Regions from separate parts of the Gordonia liuliyuniae genome, predicted to be linked through region 2. Evidence: riboswitches for the same ligand, from Rfam matches in the RefSeq annotation. Region 2 holds a riboswitch; the other holds the start of a gene.

Region 1 (8,590 bases), on a different contig from region 2:
GGCATGTTCGGCCGGATTGCCAAGATGTTCCGGCGTGGCGGCGGTGCGGGGCGGGTTCTCTCGCCGGAGGACCCCGACCTCGCCGTCGTGGTGCGCAGCGACGACGACGCGGTCGCCACCTCAACGGTACTGGAGTCCGCTGGATTCGAGTCGGCGTCACCGGTTGTGCTTCGTCATCTGATCGCAGTCCCCGCGTCGGCGGTCGCGAGCGCGACGGCCTCCGCTGCGTTGGAGGGGTACGTTGCGACGGAACGGCTCGACGACGATCCGCCCGTCCAGCCGCCGCTCGTGCCGGTCGCGCTGTCGAGGGTGCAGCGGGCGGACGCGCGGATCGTCTCGCAGGAGCGGTCCCGGGTCGCGAGCCTCGCATCGCGCAACGGTGGCGTCGGTCTCGGGTGGGCCGTCCTCGACGTTCTGCCGGATCGATAGGCTGGTCGCGTGAGCACCCCCGAATTCGCCGAGAGCACTCCCGTCGACGCGGTCACCCCGTCGACTTCTGCAGATACTGCACATACGTGGCCGCGGATTCTCGGCAGGATCACCGATGGCTTCGACCTGTCGGTCGACGAAGCCGCATGGGCGATGCACGAGATGATGTCCGATGCGGCGACCGGCGCACAGATCGGCGCGTTCGGTGTCGGCGTGAAGATGAAGGGGGCGGCAGCGGACGAGTTGCGCGGCCTGGCCGACGCGATGCTGGCCATGGCCAACCGGATCACGTTGTCCGGGGAGGCCGTCGACATTGTCGGCACCGGAGGCGACCGGTCGCACACCGTGAACATCTCGACGATGGCCTCGGTGGTCGTGGCGGCCGCGGGAATCAAGGTCGTCAAGCACGGCAATCGCGCGGCGTCCTCGAAGAGCGGCGGAGCCGACGTGCTCGAAGCGCTCGGCGTCGCCATCACGCTCGGTCCGGACGCGGTGACGGCCTGCGTGGAGGAACTCGACATCGGGTTCTGTTTCGCCCCCGTGTTCCATCCGGCATTCCGCTTCATCGGTCCGCCGCGCAAACAGATCGGCATCCCCACGATCTTCAACGTGCTGGGTCCACTGACGAACCCGGCGTCGCCGCAGGCGAGCCTCATCGGATGCGCGTTCGACGATCTTGCGCCGGTTCTCGCCCAGGCATTCGTCGACCGCGGCAACCGCGTCCTCGTCGTCCGCGGCGATGACGGTCTCGACGAGATCACCACCACGACGACCACGAGCCTCTGGCAGGTCGTCGCCGGGCAGGTGCGCAGGTTCACGCTGGACCCGCGCGACCTCGGCATCGACCTGGTCGAACTGGCTGCGCTGCAAGGCGGGGACGCCGCCGTGAACGCACGGATCGCACGTGAACTCTTCGACGGAGCGCGCGGAGCGGTCCGCGATGCAGTAACCGTCAATGCGGCGGCTGCGATCGTCGCCTACGAACAAACTGTCCTGTACGACGACGCCGGCCTGCTCGCCGCGCTGCGTGCTGCCGTCGCTCGGGTGGAGGAGATCATCGACTCCGGCGCCGCCGCGCGGCTGCTCGACGATTGGGCCGCGCTGACGCGCAAGCTCGCCTGAATGGTCGACCCGGCCAGCCGTCTAATCTGCGCCAATCAGTCTTCGCCGATGGAGAAGCCGCCGTCGACCTCCGCGCTCGCATAGCTGCGGAACGCGATGTGGGTGGCGCTGGTGCGGACTCCGGGCAGCCGGTTGATCCTGCCGGTGACGACGTCGGCGATCTCGTCGTGGTCGCGGACCCTGACCTTCGCGATCAGGTCGACGTCGCCGGCACAGGAGTAGACCTCGGTGACGCCCGGAATATCGGCGACCGCCTGTGCGGTCTCGGGAATCTGGTGGATGTCGGCCCCGATGAGAACGATGGCGGTGATCATGCCCCAACTCTAGCGGGCAGCGGCATCGGCGCATCTCTCGCTCGCCGGGCCGCGAGGGCGAAGTCGGTCCAGCGCTGCGCCGAGCCGATCGGCGACGACAGGGGATCGGTCGCGCTGACCAGTCGTGTGCCCGGCTCGCCGATCCACCGCTCGATCAGCGAGAGCTCTTCGGGCGGCGCGCCGCCGAGTGGCCCGGCGTCGACGGGCTCGACGACGGTCCGCGCGCCAGCCGTCATCATCTCGATCACCGGCAGCGGCGGCACCCCGCGTGCTGCGTGCGCTGCGCCCGCCAGTCGGCCGTATCGGACGACACACAGCTTCCAGCCGCCGCCGTCGTCGGGCCGGGCGACGACGATTTCGCGGATGCGAGCGATCACGGCGAGACGTTGAGAACGGGCCAGGACGTCGACGGTCGCCGCGAGGCGGTCTCGTGCGCGGGCGGCCGACTCGAATCGTCGCGTGTCGGCGAGCAGCTGTAGCCGCCGTTGAAGATCGACGAGCAATGCATCCGATTCGCCGGCCATGAGGACGCGGGCCGCTTCCACACGGCAGAGGTAGTCGGGCAGGGTCTGCGGCCGGTCGCTCGCCGCGTGGCACAGGCCGGGACGGTGTGCGATGAGCGGGTCGGGGAGTCCGACGGCCGACGCGTCACCCGGACACCAGTGGTGGTCGGCGCGCTTGAGGTTCTGTGTGCAGCTGCGCAATCCGGCCGCCGCGCTGATGACGTCGGCGACGTCGGCGGCGACTGTGCGGCTGTGCACGGGCCCGATCGCGTCCGGTACGGGCGTCCGGCTGACGGACAGGCGAGGAAACCGTTCGCGGGTGAGATTGACCCACCACCCGCGGTGCGGGTTGCGGGACCGCCTGTTGTACACGGGTTTGTGTGCGGCCAGGAGTGTCAGTTCGCGTACGCCTGCCTCGAGGTCGTGTGCGCACACGACGTGCTCGACGCGTTCGGCGAGCGCGACCATCTCGCTCATCCGGGCACGCGTGTCCGACCCCGAGAAGTATGAGGAGACGCGGCGACGAAGATCCACCGCCGTCCCGACATAGAGGACTTCGTCGCTCGGTCCGCGAAACAGATAAACGCCGGGGCTCCGCGGCAGACCGGTCGCCATCGAACGTTTGGCCCGCATCGCGGGCGTCGCACGCGGGAGGTAGTCGGTGAGATCCCGATAGGTGTGCACTCCGCGGTTCCCGACCCGTTCGAGCAGCCGATGGAACACGTCGACGGTCGCGCGGGCGTCGTCGAGCGCGCGGTGGGTCGGGCGAACCGACACCTCGAACAGGTCGGCCAACGCCGACAGCTTGACGCTCGGCGCCTCCTCCCGGGTGAGGATGCGCCGCGCCATCGCCACCGTGCACAGGGACGTGGTGAACGGCCACGGCAGATCCATCCTCGCGGCTGCCTTGCGGAGGAACGCGGTGTCGAAGCGCGCGTTGTGCGCGACGAGAATCGCGCCCTGCGCGAACTCCGCGAACGCGGGCAGTACTTCTTCTATGGGTGGCGCGTCGTAGGTCATCGCGGTGGTGATCCCGGTGAGCGCGACGATCTGCGGCGGAATCGCACGGCCCGGGTCGACGAGCGTTGCGAACTCCCCAAGGACCTCGCCGCCCCGGATCTTGACGGCCCCGATCTCGGTGATGGCGTCGGTCTCCGAGCTTCCGCCGGTCGTCTCCAGATCGACGACGACGAGCGTCGTGTCGAACAAAGATCTGTCGGCGAACTCGTCGTCATCGTCGAGGTCGGCGAACGAGAGCTGTCCGGTGGTCATGGACCGCACGCTAGGGGACCCCTCTGACATCGAACGTCCGCCGAGGCGCCGGGTCGCACCCGAGCGCGACTGTCGAACGAAACTGTCGGAGGGGATTCGTAGTCTGCACCTGAGGTCGAGATAATCCGACCTCCTCGCGACACGCCGGCACCGGCGGAACGCGCGAAGATCGTGCCAACGAACATCAAATGAGAGGCGGATCACAATGCGAATCGACTGCGCCACCTGTCCGGCCCGGAATCGCGAATGCGACGGGTGCATGATGCAAGTCCTGTTCGACCCTGTCACCAGTGCATATGGCTCCGACGGCGACTCGGCGGAGATTGCGTCCGCCGTTGATGTGTTCGTTGCCACAGGCATGATTTCGGACGAATCGGCACGCAGTGCAATAGCTGCTGTCTCTGCAGGTCACCGCGCATTCGAGCCGGATGCGCGGGACTGGCTCCGTGCGGTCTGACACGACGGTGTGTCGCATTCGTGTCGAGGCTGGTGGACATCGGCGGCAGGGTTTCGTAATCTTTTCGAGACTTTCCACTCAGGGTGATCAACCAGTTACTGGGAGACATCCGGAGGGTCACCGCCTAATCGCCTTCACCCTCCGAAGGCGAACCGGGGAACCACTTCTTTCACGGGCGTGTGAAAACGCGCCGGCGAATCGGGGTGAATCGCGGTCGCAGGTCGCCTAGATCTACGGACGCGTAGGGCCATCTCTTCCGGCCCGAACCCGACAGCTAACCCGGTCGGCGGTCAGGGAGACAACAAGGAGTTCTGAAGTTCAGTGGCTAAACACCGTTTGGACAAGCCCGGCGCCGGCCGCAAGGTCGCCACGACTGCGGTAGTCGCAGGCTCGATCGCCATCGGCGGGTCGCTTGCGCTCGCAGCTGGCCCCGCGGACGCCGCGCCGATCAACATCCCGGGCGTCGGCAAGTTCGACGTCCCCGAGAATCTGCTTCCGAAGGTGCCGAAGGTCAACCCGCAGGGTCCGATCGGCACACCGCAGCAGGTGCGTGCCCAGAAGGCACTGCACTACGCGGAGTCGAAGATCGGCTCGCCGTATGTGTACGGCGCTTCCGGCCCCAGCGCTTTCGACTGCTCCGGACTGACCTCATGGGCATACCGGCAGGCAGGCAAGACCATCCCTCGTGACAGCTACGGCCAGATGGGCGGCGGCACCTCGATCGCCTCGCTCGCAGCCGCACGTCCCGGTGACGTCCTCGTGTTCAACGGTGGCGGCCACGTCGGCCTGTACGCGGGCAACGGCATGTTCGTCCACGCCTCGACCGAAGGCGTGCCCGTCAAGCGTGACAAAGTCAAGAACTGGAGCGTGACGAGCATCCGCCGCTACTGAGCGGTGACGGCCGTCGTGAGCTCTTGAACCGGGCGGGCCATGCGCGATATGCGTGTGGACCCGCCCGTTCGGTATTAAGGAACATGTGGTGGATCAGAGGAATCGAAGGGCCGGACGCCGGACGGCTCGCGCGACCGCGCTCGGCGCGGTGATGTTGGCGACCGTGTCGCTGGCTCCGGTCGCACCCGAGGCGGCTGCGGAGCCGTCGCGCAACGCGAACCAGATCCTGACCCACTACCGTGAACTCTCCCGCGACGCGGAGCGGACCACCGAATCGATGAACAAGGCGCAGCACGAGTACGACGTGCAGCGCAAGACTGTCATCGTGCAACGGCGCGCATCGGCGAAAGCGAGCAAGAAGCTCGACGCGATGAGCGAGCAGATGGCGTCGGCGCAGGAGAAGGTCGACGCACTCGCCCGCGCCAGCTACCGTGGGGCGCGCGTTAACCGCCTCTACGCGATGCTCGTCAGCGACTCCCCACAGAGCCTCCTGGACAATATGTCGGGTCTCGAGGTCATGTCGCGGCAGTCGGCGGCCGACCTGCGGTCGATCACGGCGGTCGCCCGTAAGACGCGGGAAGCCAAAGCGAACGCCGACAAGTCGGCCCGGGACGCCAGCGAAGCCGTCGCTGTCGCGGAGAAGCAGCGCGGTCGCCTGCAGGCCAAACAGGCCGACCTCCAGCTCGAAGCGGTCCAGATCCGGGCCATCTACAAGTCGCTGACCGGCAGGCAGCTCGCTGCCCTCCGTGGACCGAAGTACAAGTTCGACGCGAGCGCCGTCCCCAAGGGGACGTCCCCAGCGCTCGTCGCTCTTCAAGCCGCGATCTCCCGGATCGGCGACCCGTACGTGTGGGGCGCGACCGGGCCCCACCAGTTCGACTGTTCGGGACTGATGCTGTGGGCGTACAAACAAGCGCACAAGACCATTCCGCGCACCAGCGAGGCACAGCTCGGCGGCGGCACACCGGTCGACCGCAACGACCTCAAACCAGGCGACCTCATCATTTACTACCCGGACGCCTCCCACGTCGGCATGTACGTCGGCGATGGTTTCGTCGTCCACGCCTCGACGTTCGGTGTCCCCGTGGCCGTCGTCCCCGTCGACAAAGCGGGCCCGTACAACGCTGCGCGACGGTACTGAGTGGCCGCCGTCGCGCCTCGTACCGCAGCGGCGGCTGTCGCAGTCGCGTTGGCCGTCGTCGGAACGGTCGCCGGGTGCTCGGACTCGTCCGACCAGTCGAGCACCTCGTCGACCAGTGTCGCGTCGACGCCCCTCAACCCGTTTGAACAGCAGCGGACCGACGGAGTCGGCGCTCTGCTCGACGAGCTCTCGTCGGTGCTCCGGACCGGTGATCGCGGCGGAGTCGACGCGCTGATCGACGATGCGGCGCCCCAGTCGATCATCGACCGCATGCACACCGTTGCCGCAGCGTTCGCGCCGGGCAAGAACCGCGGACGGCGGGGAGGCGCACTCGCGACGACATCGTTCAGCTACCGCGTGGCGCCGAGTGACGGGCCCGAATGGCAGGTCGATCCGGCGCTGGCCGCCAAGGTCGACGAGGCCGGATCGAGCGACACGTGGGTGACGCCCGTCGAACTCACCTACGCGCTCGGCGGCTCGTCGACGCCGGGCCTCGCCGAACCCGAAGTGACGCTGACCGAGACGATGGTCTTCGCCCGTTACGGCGACGACTGGAAGGTGCTCGGCGACGCGTCGGCCGCAGTGGATCCCCGGCCGACGACGACCGGGCCGCAGCCGCCCGCCGAAGTCGGGCCGTGGGAGTTCACGGGGCTGGCCGCGGCGGACGTCCACACGGCGGGCGGCACCTCGCCGGTCCTCTCATACCCGAACACCGAGAAGGCGGTCACGCGTATCGAGTCGATCCTGCCGAAGGCGGTCGCCGCGGTCAGCAAGTTCTGGGGTGACGATTGGACGCAGAAGGCCGCGATCATCGCGACCGGCGACCAGAACGAGTTCTCCGGTCTGACCCGCACGGCCGCGAGCGATACCGCGGTGGCGGCGGCGGCCACTGTGTTCTCGCGCATCGACAGGCGTACCGACCAGGTCATCGGACAGCGAATCGTGCTCTCGCCCAACGCTGTCGACCTATCCGAACCGGCGCTCGCCGTCGTTCTGCGGCACGAACTCATGCATGTCGCGACGCGACTGACCACGTCGGAGATCTCTCCGATGTGGTTGACCGAAGGCGTCCCCGAGTACGTCGGACGGAGTGGGACGTATCGCGAGTTTGTCGACGCCGCACCGGATCTCGCGGTGGAAGTGGCGGCAGGCCGAGTTCCGAAGAAGCTGCCGGTCGACTCGGACTTCGCGGTCGACACCGACGCCGCTCGCGTCGCCTACCAGAGTGCGTGGTCGTTCGCCGCGTTCATCGCCGACAAGTACGGCGAACCCAAGCTCAAAGACATGTACCGCAAGATGACCGCTGCCGGCGACACCCCAGCGATGGACGCCGCGATGAAGACGGCAGTCGGGCACGACAAGAATGCGTTGGTGAAGCAGTGGCAGACATGGTTGCGCGTCCAGGCCAGATGATGGGGACGACGCTGCTGGTGACGAACGATTTTCCGCCGCGGGCCGGCGGCATCCAGTCATACCTCGAGAACCTGCTGCGCTTCGTCCCGCCGGAGAACGTCGTCGTGTACGCGCCGAAATGGAAGGGGTCCGACGAGTACGACGCCGCGGCCCCGTACCCGATCGTGCGGCACCGTACGTCGCTGATGCTCCCGACCCCGTTCGTCGCGCGCCGGGCCGCGCGACTGGTGCGCGAGCACGACGTCCACACCGTCTGGTTTGGTGCGGCAGCCCCGCTCGCGGTCCTCGCGCCGCGGCTGCGCAAGGCGGGCGCTCGCCGTATCGTCGCCAGCACCCACGGTCACGAGGTCGGCTGGTCGATGCTCCCCGGAGCGCGCCAGGTGCTGCGGTACATCGGCGTCCACACCGATGTCGTCACCTATGTCAGCAGGTACACGCGTGGGCGCTTCTCCTCAGCGTTCGGGCGGGACGCCGCACTCGAGTACGTGCCGTGCGGGGTGGACACGGACCGGTTCGCGCCCGACGCTGCCGCCCGGACGGAACTGCGGGAGCGATACGGGATCGGTGACGCACCGGTCGTGCTGTGCCTGTCTCGGCTGGTGCCCCGCAAAGGTCAAGACGTGCTGGTCCAGGCGTGGCCGTCGATTCTGCGGGAGGTGCCGGATGCCCAGCTGATGATCGTCGGCGGCGGACCGTACGGTGATCGCCTCCGTGAACTGGCCGCGAAGACCGGAGTGGCCGACTCGGTGACGTTCACCGGATCGGTGCCTGCCGACGAACTGCCGAAGCACCACGCAATGGCCGACGTGTTCGCGATGCCGACCCGTACGCGTGGCGGCGGACTCGACGTCGAAGGTCTCGGCATCGTCTTCCTCGAGGCGTCCGCGAGCGGAGTGCCCGTCGTCGCAGGCGATTCGGGCGGCGCACCCGAGACAGTCCACGACGGGGTGACCGGCACAGTCGTCGACGGCCGCGACCGGGAGCGGGTCGCCGAGGCGATCACGACGCTCCTGAAAGACACCGAGCTGGCGGCTGCGATGGGCGCGAA
Region 2 (8,590 bases):
ATAGTCGGCCCCCTCGACGCACGTCAGGCACGTCCCTGCGTCGCGTTGTCTCACCGATGAGGAACAATCGAGGGTGTGAACACCCGTGGATCTCGTGACGACCGCGGGCCAGGCGGTCGCCCGCGCCCTCCTCAGGAGACGCAGCGCAACGGGGACGCGCAGGCCCGACGGCCCCGTCGCCCTGCCCCGCATCCGGGGCAGACCAACTACCCCGCCGACAGCCCTCGCCGACCGCGCCGCACCCCGACGCGCCGGTTCGACGCTCCCGGGTCGAATGGCGATCCCGCGTACGACGACTCGCGGCGCGACCAGCGACACGACCAGGCGCGCCCGGCGAGCGGGGCGTATCTGCCGCCGCGCACACACAATCCGCATCTGCCGCCGCTGCCGCCGCAGGACGAGGCGTACGACGCGCAGACCGAGGCGATCGACGCGAAGTCGGGCAAGCGCCGGAAGCGACTCGCCGGCGACGCCGAGTACGTGCCACCGGAGAAGGTGACCGTCGTCCGCGTGATGGCGCGCCGGTCCAAGTACTTCACCTCGTTGGGCGCCAAGATGGTGCACCGCGCCGCGACGGCCGACGGTGCCGACCGTTCAGGGTTGACCGCGCTCACCCTCCCGGTGATCGCGAACACCGCGGCCGACGCCGCGATGGCGATCGCCCTCGCCAACACGTTGTTCTTCGCGGCGGCGACCAGCGAGTCGAAGGTCAGCGTCGGACTCTATCTGGCGATCACGATCGCCCCGTTCGCGTTCATCGCACCGCTCATCGGCCCGATCCTGGACCGGTTACAGCACGGTCGGCGGATCGCGATGGCGACGACCTTCGGGCTCCGCGTCGTGTTGGGACTGCTGATCATCGTCAACTCGTCGTGGAACTCGGACACGATGCAGGTCGAATACAAACCGTGGGTGCTCTATCCATGCGCACTCGGTTTGATGGTCCTGTCGAAATCGTTCGGTGTCCTCAAATCGGCGGTCGCGCCGCGTGTGCTGCCACCGTCCATCGACCTGGTGCGCGTCAACTCCCGTCTGACCGTGTTCGGCCTGGTGGCGGGCACCATGGTCGGCGGAGCGATCGCAGGCCTCTTGGAGATTCTCCTCGCGAAAACACTGCCGTTCCACGTTCCCGGCGCGATGATCTGGCTCTGTCTGGTGGCCGCCGCGGGCGCCTACTTCTGCATGAAGATTCCCTCGTGGGTCGAGGTCACCGAGGGCGAAGTCCCGACCACGCTCACCTACCGCGGCGATCCGACGGCCGAGGAGGCCGCGCCGTCGAAGGGAGGCAGCTTCTCCCGCGAGCTGGCCAGCAAGATGCGGCAGCCGCTCGGCCGCACCGTGATCGTCGGCCTCTGGGGCAACGGCACGATCCGCATCCTCACCGGATTCCTGACGCTGTACATCGCGTTCTATGCGAAGGCCCAGCCCGACACGTCCGGCTGGCAGCAGATGTTGATGCTCGGCGCCGTCGGCGCGGCCGCCGGTGTCGGAAACTTCGTCGGCAACGGACTCGGCACCCGGATCGAACTCAAGAATCCGACCCGGATCGTGATCTTGGCGACCGCCGCCACCTTCGTCGCATGTGTGCTCGCCGCGATCTTCGGCTCGCTGCTCCTAGTCGTTGTCGCGGGCTTCACCGGCTCGGCGACGAGCGCCATCGCGAAGGTGTGCATGGACTCGTCGATCCAGAACGATCTGCCCGACGAGTCGCGGGCATCGGCGTTCGGCCGCTCGGAGACCGTCCTGCAGTTGTGCTGGGTCCTCGGAGCCAGTCTCGGCGTGGTGCTGCCCACGGACATCTGGATCGGCTTCACCGTCATCGCCGCCCTCGTCGGCATCGGCTTCGTCCAGACCCTGCTGACCAGCCGGGGCTCCACCCTGGTGCCCGGGGTCGGCGGTCGTCGACCTGACCACGCCGCGCCGACCGTCCCGTTCGCCGCGCAGGGTCCGCCGCCGCCGAGCGCCGCGCCGACCCGTCGCACCACTCGCTGACAGTCCCCAGCTCCCAATCCGCCAGCCCCCCATAGCCGCCACCCCCATAGCCGCCAGCCCCACCGATCGACGAAGGATTCACTCGTGCTGCAACCCGGAGACAAGAAGGTGCTGGCGAAGCTCACTGCGGCAGTCGCCGTCGTGGTCGTCGCCATCGCCGCTCTCACCACCGTCCTGGTGGTGACCGACAACTCGGACCCGCTGCCGACGGTGTCGGTGCAGGCGGGCGACGATCTGGTGCGAGCCGAGCCGGACTACTGGTGCGAGATCGACATGACCGACTGCCGACCGGCCGATCCCCGTCGCGTACAACAGCTTCCGGTGAACGTGCAGCGCGCGCCCGCCCCGATCGGCAGCACTGTTCTGGTCTCGGTGCCGCACGAGGTCGCCGACGGGCCGTGGATGGCGATCGCGCAGTACGCGACGCCGCGCGGCACGTACCGCGTCTTCGACGTCGAACCCTCCGAGAGCACGTTCACGAAGAAGTTCGTCAGCCGCCCCGACGCCGTCCTGTTGGGCATCCAGGTGTGGTCGGTGTCAACCGTCCTGCAGGACGCACCCGACGGGATGGACTCACTCGACGGCTCCATCCTGATGCGCGGGACATACACGATCGACACCGTCCCCGATGGGTTCACGATCCCGAACAGCACCGAGTTGGCGGACCGCCGCAACTGACCGGCGGTCCCGCCCGACCGGCGAACACAGAACGACCCCGTCCGAGGACGGGGTCGTTCTGGTCTGTCGTGTGCTGCCCGGTGTCACTCAGCGGTCCAACTCGCGGGTGACGCCGCGCACCACCTCGGAGATCCGTTGGGCCGTCTTGCGGTCCGGGTACCGGCCGTTGCGCAGGCCCGGTTGCACAGTGCCCTCGAGCAGGGTGATCAGATCCGCGACCACGCCGTGCAACTCGTCGGGGCTCATCCGCTTGACGTCCGGACGCTTCTCGCGACGAGCCTCACGGGTGTTCTTGACGACGCTCGGCGCGGGTTCGAGCACCGTGACGCGCAGCGCCTGCGGGCCGCGTCGTCCGGCTGCCATGTCGAACTCGACTCGCTGACCGGCCTTCAGTTCGGGGGCGTCGTCCCCGAGCGCCGACGCGCGGACGTACACGTCCTCGCCGTCGTCCTGCGACAGGAATCCGAAGCCCTTGTCGGCGTCGTACCACTTCACTCGGCCGCTTGGCACAGCACTCACCCTCAACTCGTTCATCTGCCTAAGAATCACGTATGCGCCTCCGGAGCCGCTGGCAGTGCGACGCGAGGCGCGTGGTGTCCGATTCTACCGCCTGGATTACCGTGGACTGCATGCAGACCCACAAGTCCTCTCGCCTGCTGATGGTGGCCGTGGTGCTGTTCGCCGTCGGCATGATCGCATCGTTGGCGCTTCTGCTGCCCGCTGTCCGCGACAGCAATCAAGCGGTCGTGGTGACCGTGTACCTGCTCGCACTGTGCGCCCCCCTCGGATTCGTCCTCGGCCTGGTCTTCGCTCTGCTGTCCGGCAGGCGCAGCCGGTGACCGGTACGACGCCGCTGGTGTCGGTGTCCGACCACGGGGCACTCAAGCAGGCGTACAGCTGCTTCCCCACGGGAGTCGTTGCGGTCTGTCGGCGCACATCGGACGGCGACGACATCGGCATGTCGGCGAGCTCGTTCACCACAGTCTCTCTCGACCCGCCGTTGGTGTCGGTGTGCGTGCGCGATGGTTCGTCGACGTGGCCGCGGCTGGTGACCGCCGACCGTCTGGGCGTGAGCGTCTTCGCCTCCCATCAGGGTGATGCGTGCCGCCGACTGGCCGGGCCGCCCGAATCACGATTCGATGACGTCCACCGGTCGATTACCGACTCCGGCGCGCTGTTCATCGCCGGCGCGGCCGCTCAACTCGAGTGTTCCGTGCTACAGGAGGTCCCGGCAGGCGACCACCTCGTCGTCCTGCTCCAGATCCATGCGTTGCGCAGCGACCCGAGCGTCGACCCGCTGGTGTTCCACGCCTCGACGTTCCGCGCTCTCGAGGCACGTCGGGCGCAATCCTGAGCGCGCGACGTGCTCCGCGTCTCAATCTGCACGTGATCCTTGTCACATAACGACCTCATAACGAACCGGACACGGACCGGGTACTAGTGGCGTGAACTGCGCAGACGCACTATCGCGTCCGAAACGCGCCTTTCAGGGTATGAAAATCACCGAGCGCAAGACGATGAAATCGAGCCCTACTCGGCCGTAGTGTTCAGGGCGGTCATCCACCAGGTGATCGACAACCGAACCGAACAGCCTCTTTCTGCCGCGCCAAGCCTCGCTCCGCTGAAAGAGACCGCATGACGAACATTCAGGAGCGAGGACGGGGGACCCACCATCTCCCCGTGAGACCCGGCGGACGAGCGATCGACCGCCTTGGGGTTAAGTCTCTGGCGTCGGCTACCAGCCGAACATCGAGACCGGGCACCTCTCGCCCGAACCCGACAGCTCACCTCGTAGGCGCGTGGAGAGAGGAAAAAACACATGTCCGGACGTCACGCCAAGCAGACGACCAACACCAAGACTTTCGCCAAGATCGCTGCGACCTCCGTCGTCCTCGGCGGCATCGGCGGCGGCGCCGCACTTCTCGGCGGCGGCCAGGCCTCCGCCGCGACCGACTCCGAGTGGAACCAGGTCGCGCAGTGCGAGTCGGGCGGCAACTGGTCGATCAACACCGGTAACGGCTACCACGGCGGCCTCCAGTTCAGCCCGAGCACCTGGGCCGCACACGGCGGCACCCAGTACGCTCCGACCGCCGATCAGGCGACCCGTGACCAGCAGATCGCCGTCGGCGAGCGCGTCCTCGCCTCGCAGGGCAACGGCGCATGGCCGACCTGCGGCGGCGTCCTCTCGGGCCCGACGCAGCGCACCGCTCCCGCCACCCCGCAGAAGGCAGCCCCCGAGGCGCCGAACAAGCAGGACAAGACGGGCACCGAAGCCAAGACCAGCGATGACGTCAAGGGCCAGGTCGACGACGAGCTCGCCGACGCCAACGTCAGCCCCGAGGTCCGCAACGCTTGGAAGGCCGCCAAGGACAGCGGCTACGAGCTGACCCCGGACCAGGTCAAGCTGTTCAACCAGAACAAGCACCTGCTCCCGTTCTGATCTGAACCAGATCTTTCCGATGACGGCCTCCGCTCACCGAGCGGGGGCCTTCGTCGTCGCGCCCACGGTGCGCTCCGCGAGAAGACCGAGGGCGCTCCGCGAGAAGACCGAGGGCGCTCCGCGAGAAGACCGAGGGCGCTCCGCGAGAAGACCGAGGGCGCTCCGCGAGAGAACCGAGGGTCTGTGGGCCTTCCCCGTGTCGACATGGCAGAATAAGCGGCGTGGCTAAGAAGAATGGATACGTGGACAATGGCTGGCCGAAAGAGACCGGCGACGACCACGCAGTGACGGAGTTCCTCGCGCACCTGCCCGGTGCTCTCTCACCGTTCGGCGACTCGGAGTTCCCGCTGCCCGCCGACGACCTGCCCTACGTGCACGCGAAGACTGTCGTCAACCGCTGATCTTCTTCTAGCAAAGATCTGACCGCGAAGACCCCCGCTCATCGAGCGGGGGTCTTCGCGCGCCGTCACCGGTTCTACTCCCGCCGCCCTCCAGTCCACCGCCGGTTCTCTACTCCATGCGCGAGCGAGTCGGGGCCGGCCCGACCCAGGTCGGTAACATGGATCGAATGAGTCCGGACCTCCCGCTGCGCAGTTGCGCCGACGAGCTGGCGAGCCGAACGGACGCCCGACTCGTCGAGCTCCTGGTCCGACGACCCGACCTCGCATCCCCACCGCCGCGCGGAACCGGCGTCCTCGCCCAGCGGTCCCTGGCGGCCGCATCCATCGCGTTGGCCGGTGAAGACCTCGACCTGCTCGCCGTCGCCGTCGTCGAAGCATTCGTCGACGCCGCAGGCGGCTCACACCACCACGGACTACTCGGACCGGTGAGCCGCGAGGACATCGTGTCGAAGCTGGGCCGCCGCGCGCTGCGCTCCGACGTGGATACACGACTGTCGCTTCTGTCCGACCTCGCACTGATCTGGCCTAGCGGCTCGTCGACCGGGAAGAGAACGACCAGCTGGCTGGCGGGCATCCACCTGCCGTCGGCCCTGCCATGGCGGGCGCCGCACCTGCTCGCGCCGATCGCGACGAGAGAGCCCGACGAAATCTCGGCTCAACTCGACGGCCTCGACGAGCGGCAGCGCGAACTCCTCACGACGCTGTCCCGGGGCCCGGCGCTCGGCCGGTCTCGGGACGCCGCGCCGGATGCCGCCCCGTCCGCCCCGGTCCCCCGCCTCCTCGCGGCTGGCCTCCTCGCCCGGGTGGACGAACAGACCGTCGAACTGCCGCCGCAGGTCGGACAGATCCTGCGCGGCGAACCGCCGTTGACGACGAGTCTGAAGGCGCCCGGCCTCGGCGGGACATCGTCGCGGTTCGACGCGGCCGCCGTCGACGCGGCGGGCGCAGGCGAAGCACTCGAGGTCCTCCGGCACGTGGGCAACCTGCTCGACGCACTCGCCGAAGCGCCCGCGGCGGTACTCCGCGCAGGCGGCATGGGGGTACGCGAGCTGCGTCGCCTGGCGAAGACCACGGGCCTCACGGCCACCCGCGTCGGGCTCCTCGTCGAACTGTCCGATGCTGCGCGACTGATCGACGCGGGTGTACCCGACTCCGTCGACGTCCTGTCCGCCGACGAGGTGTTCGCCCCGACGACATCGAGCGATACCTGGCTGCACATGGAGCCGGGACGCCGGTGGGCGCATCTGGCGCAGTGCTGGCTCGACCTGCTCCGCCGGCCGTGGCAGATCGGCGACACCGACCGCGACGGCGCGATCATCGCCGCGCTCGCCCCGCATGCGTTCGACGGGTCCGCCACCCTCGTCCGACGCACGATCCTGGCACCGCTCGCTGAGATCGATCCGGCAGTGCCGGTCAGCGTCGAGTCCCTCACCGCCCTCCTCGGGTGGCGCCATCCGAGACAACTCCGTCGTCTGACCACCCGCGTGGTCGGCGAGACCCTGCGGGAGGCGACCGAGCTCGGCCTCGTCGCACACGGCAGCCTGACCACGGTGGGGCGGGCGCTGCTCGCCGCCGACCCGGATGATGACGACCGCGCTGATCTCGTGCGGACGATGTCGGCGGCACTGCCCGAACCGATCGACTACTTCCTGGTCCAAGCCGACTTCACCGTGACGGTGCCCGGCCCCCTCACCCCCGAACTCGCCGCTCGGCTCGCCCTGGTCGCGGATCTCGAGTCGGGCGGTGCGGCGTCGGTGTACCGCGTCACCGAGGACGGAATCCGCCGCGCCCTCGACACCGGCCGCACGGCAGCCGAACTCGCCGCTCTGTTCGCCGAGCACTCCAGGACCCCGGTCCCCCAGTCGTTGAGCTATCTGATCGACGATGTCGCCCGTAAGCACGGACAGCTGCGGGTGGGCGTCGCCTCGTCGTTCGTCCGATGCGACGATGCTGCGACGTTGACCGCTGTGCTGCGCAGCGACGCCGCGGCCGACCTGTCACTGCGTGCGCTGGCGCCGACGGTCGCCGTGTCCGGGGCGCCGCTGCGCGATGTGATCGACCGGTTGCGCGCGGCGGGCTTCGCGCCCGCGGGCGAGGACTCGTCGGGCACCCTCATCGATCTGCGCAGCCGCGGCGTCCGGGTTCCTGGACGCACACGCAGGCCGCCGCGCCCGGCCGGGCGCGGCCGGATCGGCGACGGCCAGGCGGCCACGGTCGTGAACCGGATGCGGACCGCCGACCGTGCGGAGCGCCCCGTCTCGAGTGCGGCGTCGAGCGACTCCGGCGAGACGACGTCCGCGCTCATCCATCTGGCATTGCAGACCGGCCGTCTGCTCCGCATCGGGTACGTTGACGCTCACGGCGGCGCGAGCCGCCACGTCGTGAAGGCCCGTTCGCTCGCCGCTGGGCAGCTCGTCGCCGCCGAAGAACCCTCCGACGACGACCTCCGATTCGCCCTGCACCGCATCACGCGCGTCGAACTCCTGTAGCCGCGCGGACTCCTCGCGCTGCCCGATGTGGCCGGAACGCCCGCCCACCTGGACAATGGACTGGTGACCGACGGACCGCTGATCGTGCAATCGGACAAGACCCTCCTGTTGGAGGTCGACCATCCAGCCGCCGCGCAGGCGCGCGCGGCGATCGCCCCGTTCGCCGAACTCGAACGCGCCCCCGAACACATCCACACCTATCGGGTCACCCCGCTGGCGTTGTGGAACGCACGGGCCGCGGGCCACGACGCGGAACAGGTCGTCGACGCCCTCGTCACCCATTCCCGGTTCCCCGTGCCGCAACCGCTGCTCGTCGACATCGTCGAGACGATGGGCCGGTTCGGCCGGCTGCAACTGGTCAAGCATCCCGCGCACGGGCTCACCCTGGTCTCGTTCGACCGCGCGGTCCTCGAGGAGATTCTTCGGAACAAGAAGGTCGCCCCGATGTTGGGCGCCCGCATCGACGACGACACGGTGGTCGTCCATCCGTCCGAGCGCGGTCGGCTCAAGCAGGTCCTGCTCAAGGTTGGCTGGCCTGCCGAAGACCTCGCAGGCTATGTCGACGGCGAGGCCCACCAGATCGATCTCGT

The links. A riboswitch is a leader RNA that binds a small molecule or an ion and turns the genes downstream of it on or off. The one in region 2 is predicted to bind cyclic di-AMP.
Region 1: linked by a shared signal. The riboswitch ahead of L5G33_RS12700 (C40 family peptidase) and the one ahead of L5G33_RS00070 (transglycosylase family protein) in region 2 are both predicted to bind cyclic di-AMP.

The regions. Positions count from the first base shown of each region.
Region 1 is NZ_JAKKOR010000009.1:184,864-193,453, reverse strand. Features, by position in the region: gene L5G33_RS12720 (hypothetical protein) at 1-429, shown strand, start outside; gene trpD (anthranilate phosphoribosyltransferase) at 439-1,551, shown strand; gene L5G33_RS12710 (Lrp/AsnC family transcriptional regulator) at 1,587-1,865, opposite strand; gene L5G33_RS12705 (DEDD exonuclease domain-containing protein) at 1,862-3,640, opposite strand; cyclic di-AMP (ydaO/yuaA leader) riboswitch at 4,209-4,400, shown strand; gene L5G33_RS12700 (C40 family peptidase) at 4,419-4,988, shown strand; gene L5G33_RS12695 (C40 family peptidase) at 5,140-6,129, shown strand; gene L5G33_RS12690 (peptidase MA family metallohydrolase) at 6,130-7,542, shown strand; gene L5G33_RS12685 (glycosyltransferase family 4 protein) at 7,542-8,590, shown strand, end outside.
Region 2 is NZ_JAKKOR010000001.1:12,757-21,346, reverse strand. Features, by position in the region: gene L5G33_RS00095 (MFS transporter) at 76-1,992, shown strand; gene L5G33_RS00090 (DUF2771 family protein) at 2,077-2,670, shown strand; gene L5G33_RS00085 (cold-shock protein) at 2,758-3,180, opposite strand; gene L5G33_RS00080 (hypothetical protein) at 3,300-3,509, shown strand; gene L5G33_RS00075 (flavin reductase family protein) at 3,506-4,024, shown strand; cyclic di-AMP (ydaO/yuaA leader) riboswitch at 4,297-4,484, shown strand; gene L5G33_RS00070 (transglycosylase family protein) at 4,490-5,110, shown strand; gene L5G33_RS00065 (hypothetical protein) at 5,332-5,511, shown strand; gene L5G33_RS00060 (helicase-associated domain-containing protein) at 5,679-8,000, shown strand; gene L5G33_RS00055 (DNA repair helicase XPB) at 8,064-8,590, shown strand, end outside.